Regions from separate parts of the Streptomyces sp. NPDC059247 genome, predicted to be linked through region 1. Evidence: predicted binding sites of a transcription regulator. Region 1 holds the regulator's gene; the other holds the start of a gene.

The links. The regulator HspR, encoded in region 1, represses chaperone genes until heat shock. The targets are predictions, from matches to a motif close to TTGAGNNNNNNNNNCTCAA.
Region 2: the regulator HspR is predicted to act here: its motif matches at 2,162-2,180, upstream of lon (endopeptidase La).

What each region holds. Positions count from the first base shown of each region.
Region 1 is NZ_JBHYZW010000002.1:460,293-464,709, forward strand. Features, by position in the region: gene grpE (nucleotide exchange factor GrpE) at 1-581, shown strand, start outside; gene dnaJ (molecular chaperone DnaJ) at 672-1,850, shown strand; gene ACFXGN_RS06025 (heat shock protein transcriptional repressor HspR) at 1,855-2,298, shown strand; gene ACFXGN_RS06030 (hypothetical protein) at 2,468-2,938, opposite strand; gene ACFXGN_RS06035 (helix-turn-helix transcriptional regulator) at 3,059-4,042, opposite strand; gene ACFXGN_RS06040 (hypothetical protein) at 4,171-4,417, shown strand, end outside.
Region 2 is NZ_JBHYZW010000004.1:269,811-274,227, forward strand. Features, by position in the region: gene lon (endopeptidase La) at 1-2,139, opposite strand, end outside; gene ACFXGN_RS11125 (TnsA-like heteromeric transposase endonuclease subunit) at 2,340-3,107, shown strand; gene ACFXGN_RS11130 (Mu transposase C-terminal domain-containing protein) at 3,097-4,417, shown strand, end outside.

The DNA of each region.
Region 1 (4,417 bases):
AGACCGAGGCCGCCGCTCCCGCCGACAAGGCGGACGGGGCGGCCCCGGCCGGGGACGCTACGGACGTAGCCCTGCTGGCGCAGCTGGACCAGACCCGTACCGCGCTCGACGAGCGCACCGCGGACCTCCAGCGGCTCCAGGCCGAATACCAGAACTACCGCCGCCGCGTGGAGCGGGACCGGATCACGGTCAAGGAGATCGCCGTCGCGAACCTCCTGTCCGAGCTCCTTCCCGTGCTCGACGACGTCGGCCGGGCCCGGGACCACGGCGAGCTCGTGGGCGGGTTCAAGTCGGTCGCCGAATCGATGGAGACCGTCGTCGCCAAGATGGGTCTGCAGCAGTTCGGCAAGGAGGGCGAGCCCTTCGACCCGACGATCCACGAGGCCCTGATGCACTCGTACGCGCCGGACGTCACGGAGACGACGTGCGTGGCGATCCTGCAGCCGGGGTACCGGATCGGCGAGCGGACCATCCGGCCCGCCCGCGTGGCCGTCGCCGAGCCCCAGCCGGGCGCGGCACCGGCCAAGGACGACGCGAAGCCGTCCGCCGACGAGGAGAGCGGTGCCCCCGACGAGGGGTGACGCACCGCTCTCCACCACGGTGGTCACCGGAACCCCGGTGACCACCGGAGCAGGGACGAACACCGGAGCAGTCCGGAAGGAGGGACGTCGATGAGCACGAAGGACTTCGTCGAGAAGGACTACTACAAGGTCCTCGGCGTCCCCAAGGACGCCACCGAGGCCGAGATCAAGAAGGCGTACCGGAAGCTCGCCCGCGAGAACCACCCGGACGCCAACAAGGGCGACGCCAGGGCCGAGGAGCGCTTCAAGGAGATCTCCGAGGCGAACGACGTCATCGGCGACCCCAAGAAGCGCAAGGAGTACGACGAGGCCCGCGCCCTCTTCGGGAACGGCGGCCTGCGGGCCGGTGGCCCCGGGGGCGGCGGCTCGTTCAACTTCGACCTGGGCGACCTCTTCGGGGGCGCCCAGGGCGGGGCCGGTGGCTTCGGCGGCGGCGGTGGCGGGATCGGGGACGTCTTCGGCGGACTGTTCAACCGGGGCGGCGGAGCGGGTCCCCGCACCCAGCCCCGGCGGGGCCAGGACATCGAGTCCGAGGTGACGCTCAGCTTCACCGAGGCCATCGAGGGCGCCACCGTGCCGCTGCGGATGTCCAGCCAGCAGCCGTGCACCGCGTGCTCCGGCACCGGCGACAAGAACGGCACCCCCCGGGTCTGCCCGACCTGTGTCGGCACCGGGCAGGTCTCGCGCGGCAGCGGCGGCGGTTTCTCGCTGACCGACCCGTGCGTGGACTGCAAGGGCCGCGGTCTGATCGCGGAGAACCCCTGCGAGGTCTGCAAGGGCAGCGGGCGCGCCAAGTCCTCGCGGACCATGCAGGTCCGCATCCCGGCGGGCGTGAGCGACAACCAGAAGATCCGGTTGCGGGGCAAGGGAGCGCCGGGCGAGCGCGGCGGGCAGAACGGCGACCTGTACGTCGTCGTGCACGTCGACGCCCACCCGGTCTTCGGCCGCAAGGACGACAACCTCACCGTGACCGTGCCGGTCTCCTTCGCGGAGGCGGCGCTCGGCGGCGAGGTCAAGGTGCCGACGCTCGGCGGACCCCCGGTCACCCTCAAGCTGCCCGCGGGCACCCCGAACGGCCGGACCATGCGCGCCCGTGGCAAGGGCGCGGTCCGCAAGGACGGCACCCGGGGCGACCTCCTCGTGACGGTCGAGGTCGCGGTGCCGAGGGAACTGGACGACAAGGCACGTGAGGCCCTGGAGACCTACCGCGAGGCGACCGCCTCGGAGGACCCCCGGGCAGAGCTGTTCCAGGCCGCGAAGGGAGCGTGACCCGGTGGACGGACGCCGACGCAATCCGTACGAACTGACCGACGAGTCGCCGGTGTACGTCATCTCGGTGGCGGCCCAGCTCTCGGGTCTGCATCCGCAGACCCTGCGGCAGTACGACCGGCTCGGTCTGGTCTCCCCGGACCGTACGGCCGGCCGGGGCAGGCGCTACTCGGCCCGTGACATCGAGCTGCTCCGTCAGGTGCAGCAGCTGTCGCAGGACGAGGGCATCAACCTGGCCGGGATCAAGCGGATCATCGAACTGGAGCACCAGGTCGCGGCGTTGCAGAGCCGGATCGCGGAGCTGTCGGCGGCCGTCGACGGGGCCGCGGCGGCGATGCGGCAGCGCGAGGCCCAGGTGCACGCCTCGTACCGGCGCGACCTGGTGCCGTACCAGGACGTGCAGCAGACGAGCGCGCTGGTGGTCTGGCGTCCCAAGCGGAGCGAGTAGGACCGGGGGCGCGAGCCCCTTTCCGGATGCCGCGAGGCCCCTTCCCCACCCGGGGAGGGGCCTCGCGGCGTCTCCGGGCCCGGCGGGGCGGGGCGGGACCCCCACGTTGGCCCCTCCGGCGGCTCTGCGACGGCCCGACAAAGGCCCTGCGGCGACCCTGCGACGGCCCCTACGGGAGGAGGAGTTCGGCCGCGATGCCGCCGACCGTCTCCCACCACGGGGCCGCCCCCGTGCCGAACGCGACGGCCAGCGCGGTGCCGACGGCGCGGTCGCGGGGGGTGGGGGCGCCCTCCCAGCGGTCGATGACCAGGCCGCCGCCGGAGCGGATCAGGGTGCCCAGCCGCCGTCCGTCCCTGAGCAGCCGACTGGTGTCGCGCCCGCAGGGCACCAGCCGGTAGTGGACGCCGTCGGTGCGCGCGTCCACCCGGTAGGAGTGCCGGAGCAGCCGCCCGCGCGCGGGCCTGATCCCGGCCGGTTCCCCGTCGACGGTGAGCGTGAGCAGCGCGGGCCTGCGGGCGCCGATGGGGGTGTGGGCGTCGGGGCGGGTCCCGGGGGCCCGTACGAGCTCCACGGTGGGCAGCCCGTACCCGGAGACCCTCAGGGTCCCGGCGGGCCCGTCGAGGTCGATCTGTACGTACACGGTGGTCGGTGGTTCCGTTCGGCGCGGAGTGCGGAGTGCGGAGTGCGGGGTGAGGGGTACGGGCGGGGCCGGGCGGCCGGGGTTGGCGGGGTGCGCGGCCCCGGGGGACGGGCCGGTCCGTCAGGCGTCCTGGTCGAGGATGCCGGACTGGGCGATGAGGTAGCCGAGCTGGGCCCGGCTGCCGCTGCCGAGGGTGGCGGCGAGCTTGGCGATGTGGGCGCGGCAGGTGCGCACGTTCATGCCGAGGCGACGGGCGATGGCCTCGTCGACATGGCCCTCGACGAGGAGTTTGGCGATGGAGCGCTGGACCCCGCCGATGCCGTCCACGGAGGGGCTGTAGGGGATCACTTCCTCCCAGGGGACGCCGTGCAGCCAGAACTGGTCGAAGACGCCGACGAGGTACTGGACGAGGCCCTCGTGGCGCAGTTCGAGGGCGACCTGTCGGTCGCTGCGCGCGGGCACGAAGGCGACCTTGCGGTCGACGATGATCAGCCGGTCGACGATCTCTTCCAGGGTGCGCAGTTCGAGCCCGTAGGGGGCGACCCGCTCGACGTAGGCGAGGGTGGCCGGATGGTGGCGGGCCGTGTGCTGGTAGAGGGTCCGCATCCGGACACCCCGGTCGAGGAGGGGGGCGAGTCTGCGGAGGGCGGCTTCGAGGGTCTCGGGGCGGCGACCGCTGCCGGGCTGGATGGTGAGGAGCTCGGTGGTGCACTCGTCGATGACGCGGTCCAGCGTGGCGTTGATGACGCTGAGGCCTTCGAGGACGGTGATGGCCTGGGTGCCTGAGGGGTCCTGGGTGTGGATGGCCATGAACGGCTCGAAAGCGTCGGCCAGGGCTATCGCGTGCTGCCGCCGGACCTGTATCTCCCGTTCGATGGGGTGGACCAACTGGTTGAGGGCGATCGAGGGCGGCACCGGGTGCAGCCATTCGCCGTCGTCCGGGTCCGGGTGCAGGAGGGACAGTTCCTTCAGGCAGGGGGCCGCTTCGGCGTCGGCACGGGCTATCCGGCCGGTGCGCAGGGCGCTCGCGTAGAGCTCCTTGCCCAGGTCGCATAGTTCACCGTGACTGTGCTTATGGCCGGACTCGTTGCCTTCTCGCCTCATTTGCACCCCCCTCAGGGTCATGAATTACAGGAACATGATGCCCGGGTTGGCTGGTGAAAAGGGTCGTGAGTGAGCCATCGTCTTAGTCGCGGGGGGGAGGTAGTGATCAAAAGAGGTGGAGATCGGCCATGACCAGGATGGTTCGTGCACTTAGCGCCATAGCCGTTGCGGCGGCTGCTCTCGGCGCACTCGCCGTCGGCGAGCCCTCGTGGGAGAGCACCCCGGCGCATCACGTGGCGGGGCCGGACGAGCCCTCGTGGGAGAGCACCCCGGCACACGAGGTGTGGGCAGGGCCGGACGAGCCTTCGTGGGAGTCCGCCCCCCGGGAGCACGTCGTCGCCGGTGTTCCCGAGCCGTCCTGGGAGTTCGCGCCGA
Region 2 (4,417 bases), on a different contig from region 1:
CAGGAGCGAGGCGAGGGCCGTCGTCATGGTGACGCCCGCGCTCGGGCCGTCCTTCGGCACCGCGCCCGCCGGGAAGTGGATGTGCACGCCCCGGTCCTTCAGACCGGTGACGGGCAGCTCCAGCTCCGCGCCGTGCGAGCGGAGGAAGGAGAGCGCGATCCGCGCCGACTCCTTCATCACGTCGCCCAGCTGGCCCGTGAGGGTCAGCCCGGCGGCGCCGGTCTCCGGATCGGCGAGAGACGCCTCCACGAAGAGGACGTCGCCGCCCGCGCCGGTCACCGCGAGCCCGGTGGCCACGCCCGGCACGGCGGTCCTGCGCTCCGCCGGGTCCTGCGCCGACTCGGGCACGTGGTGCGGTCGCCCGATGAGGTCCCTCAGATCGTCCGGGCCGACCGTGAACGGCAGCTCGCGGTCGCCCAGTTCGTGCTGGGCCGCGATCTTGCGGAGCAGCCGGGAGATCGCCCGCTCCAGGGTGCGGACCCCGGCCTCGCGGGTGTACTCGCCCGCCAGCCTCCGCAGGCTCGCCTCCTCCAGGACGACCTCGCCGGGTGCCAGACCCGCGCGCTCCAGCTGCCGGGGCAGCAGGTGGTCACGGGCGATGACGACCTTCTCGTCCTCCGTGTATCCGTCGAGCCTGACCAGTTCCATCCGGTCGAGGAGGGCCTCGGGGATGGCGTCGAGGACGTTGGCGGTCGCCAGGAAGACGACGTCGGAGAGGTCCAGTTCGACCTCCAGGTAGTGGTCGCGGAACGTGTGGTTCTGCGCCGGGTCGAGGACTTCGAGGAGGGCCGCCGCCGGGTCGCCCCGGAAGTCGGAGCCGACCTTGTCGATCTCGTCGAGCAGCACCACCGGGTTCATGGACCCGGCCTCCTTGATCGCCCGGACGATACGGCCGGGCAGCGCGCCGACGTAGGTGCGCCGGTGGCCCCGGATCTCGGCCTCGTCCCGCACGCCGCCGAGGGCGACGCGGACGAACTCGCGGCCCATCGCGTGGGCGACGGACTCGCCGAGGGAGGTCTTGCCGACGCCGGGCGGGCCGACGAGGGCGAGGACGGCCCCGCCGCGCCGCCCGCCGACGACCCCGAGACCCCGCTCGGCACGGCGCTTGCGGACGGCCAGGTACTCGGTGATGCGCTCCTTCACGTCGTCCAGACCCGCGTGCTCGGCGTCCAGGACGGCACGGGCGCCCCGAATGTCGTACCGGTCCTCGGTCCGCTCGTTCCACGGCAGTTCGAGGACGGTGTCCAGCCAGGTGCGGATCCAGGAGCCCTCGGGGGACTGGTCGCTGGACCGCTCCAGCTTCTCGACCTCCTTGAGGGCGGCCTCCCGGACCTTCTCGGGCAGGTCGGCGGCCTCCACGCGGGCGCGGTAGTCGTCGGACTCGTCGCCCTCGGCCTCGCCGTTGAGGTCCCGGAGTTCCTTGCGCACGGCTTCGAGCTGGCGGCGGAGCAGGAACTCCCGCTGCTGCTTGTCCACGCCCTCCTGGACGTCCTTGGCGATGGTCTCGGCGACGTCCTGCTCGGCGAGGTGTTCGCGGAGCTGGGCCGTGGCGAGCTTCAGCCGGGCGACCGGGTCGGCGGTCTCCAGGAGGGCGACCTTCTGCTCGACGCTGAGGAAGGGCGAGTACCCGGAGTTGTCGGCGAGGGCGCCGACGCCCTCGATCTGCTGGACGCGGTCCACCACCTGCCAGGCACCGCGCTTCTTGAGCCAGCTGGTGGCCAGCGCCTTGTACTCCTTGATCAGGTCGGTGACCTGGCCGGGGAGCGGGTCGGGCAGGGTCTCCTCTACGGTGCCGCCCTCGACCCAGAGCGCGGCGCCGGGGCCGGTGGTGCCCGCGCCGATGCGGACGCGGCCGATGCCCCGGATCAGGGCGCCGGGGTCGCCGTCGGACAGCCGTCCGACCTGCTCGACGGTGCCGAGGACACCGGTCCCCGCGTAGGTCCCGTCGACGCGGGGCACGAGCAGCACCCTGGGCTTGCCCGCCCCGGGCCGCGCGGCGGCCTGAGCGGCCTCGACGGCGGCGCGCACATCGGCGTCGGACAGGTCGAGCGGTACCACCATTCCGGGCAGCACGACCTCGTCGTCGAGCGGCAGCACAGGCAGAGTGAGCGCCACGGACGGCTTGGACTCAGAAGCCATGATCTCCCCTTCGGCAGTCAAGTTGAGCTATGTGCACTCAATGCATGTGAGCCGGGGAATGTTCCCAACCGCCCGTTCGCTCTGAGCGATCACTTGCGCCCTGTCCTGTAGCGATGGATCTTGCATAGGTCACTTTGACTCTGCATGTGATCTTGCATAGGTCAGCGTGACCTTGCATCGCGCAGTGGAGTTAGCCAGTCGTGGTGCATTCGTTAGGGGTACTTCCGGGCGGTACTGCCGGACCGCCGGCGGAGGGATTCGAGGTCGCGTACATCGATCCGGGCGGGTCGGAGCTTCGGCGTCCGTTTGCGGATGTGTGGGCAGTGCGGTTCGAGCAAGCCGCGCCAGTACGCACGTTTCAGTCGTACCGGGGCCAGCGGCATCTTCCGGGGCTGTGGTGGTCGTCGACGGTCGGCGGCCACATCGGGTATGAGTCCTGGCTGGAGCGCGATCACGTCATGCTGATGGACTTCGACCCGTCAGTGGTCGGGATCTCCTCTCAGCCGTTCTGGCTGTTCTGGCAGTCGGAGTCGGGCAAGGGCATTTCGCATGCGCCGGACTACTTTGCCCGTAGGGACGACGGCTCTGCGGTCGTAATCGACTGCCGTCCGGCAAACCGGCGCAAGCCGAGGGACCTGGCGAAGTTCGAGGCGACGCGGGCGGCCTGTGATCAGGTGGGGTGGGAGTTCCGTCTGGTGGGGGCACCGGACGCAATCGTGGTACGCAACGTCCGGTGGCTGGCCGGATACCGGCATCCGCGGCACCGCATGGAACCGGTGGTCTCCGAGCTACTGCAAGTGTTCACTGAGCCACAGCCGCTGATGGACGGAGCTTCGGCAGCAGGGGAACCGATCACGGTGCTGCCGGTGCTGTTCCATCTGCTCTGGTCGCACGAGCTGGCCGCGAGCGTGACGGTTCCGCTGCACGCCGCCACGGTGGTGTCTACGGAGGTGGCCGATGGCTGCTGACGGCCAGGCCGTTCTACGACCCGGCGACTGGATCACCTACGACGACGCGGACCACCAGGTGGTGGCGCTCTTCGGCACGTCGGTGCGGCTGCGCTCAGCGGCCGGAGTGGAGTCGGTGGTGCTGGCGTCGCACCTGATGGCTGCACCAGACTTCGCCGTCACCGGCGCCGAGCCGCTGCCCGCGCTGGAACCTTTCGGGCTGCTGGCGACGCTCCCGGAGCCGGTGCAGGCAGCGGCAAAGGAGTGGGAAGCCCACATCGTGGAGGTCGAGACGGGGCTGGCCGCCGGTGTCGAGCCAGGCGCGCCGCCGCGACCGCAGTACGACCCGGCGTCGCGTTCGTTGGTCGAGCGGGCCCAGGCGAAGGCGGACGAGCTGGGGGTGAGTCTGCGCACCGTGCAGGGCAAGCGGGCACGCTATGCCCGTCAAGGGCTTTGGGGCCTGGTTGATCAGCGGTTGGTGCGGATGCCGGAGGCGACAGGCCGTGCGGATGCCCGGCTGGTGGCGGCGATCCACGAGGCCCTGGAGGCCGAGACTCACGTCTCAACGGGAACCCGCTCCCGCCTGATCCGCCGGGTGATCAAGCTAGTGGAGGCCACCCACGGCGAAGGGGTCGTGCCTCTGCCGAGCAAGAACACCTTCTACAAGCTGATCGAAGTGCTGTCCGCGGGCAAGCACACCTTCGGCTCGGCGGTAACGCGCCGGCAGACGGCGAACCGGCCCGCTGGCCCGTTCACGCCGTCGTTCGCGGACCGGCCCGGGGAACAGGTTCAGATCGACTCCACCCCACTGGATGTGATGGTGGTGCTCGATTCGGGGCTCACCGTCCGCGCGGATCTGACGATCGCGGTCGATGTCGCCACCCGCACGATCTGCGCGGCAGTGCTGAGGCCGATGGGCACCAAGGCGGTGGACGCCTCGCTGCTGCTGGCACGGACGCTGGTGCCCGAGCCCATGCGGCCGAGCTGGCCCTCCGCCCTGCGGATGGCGGCCTCGCGAATGCCGCATCGGCGGCTAATGGACGTGGACACACGGATGGAGCAGGCCGCCGCGAAGCCGGTGATCGTGCCAGACACCGTCGTCATCGACGGCGGGAAGGTGTTCATCTCCGATACGTTCATCCGGGCCTGTGACCGGCTCGGCGTCTCGGTCCAAAGAGCACGCCCGCGCACGCCGACCGACAAGGGGATCGTTGAGGCGACGTTCTCCGCTATCAACACGCTGTTTGTCCAGCACTTGGCTGGCTACACCGGGCGGGACGTCTCCCGCCGCGGCGAGCGAGTCGAAGACCGGGCCGTCTGGACAGTTCCCG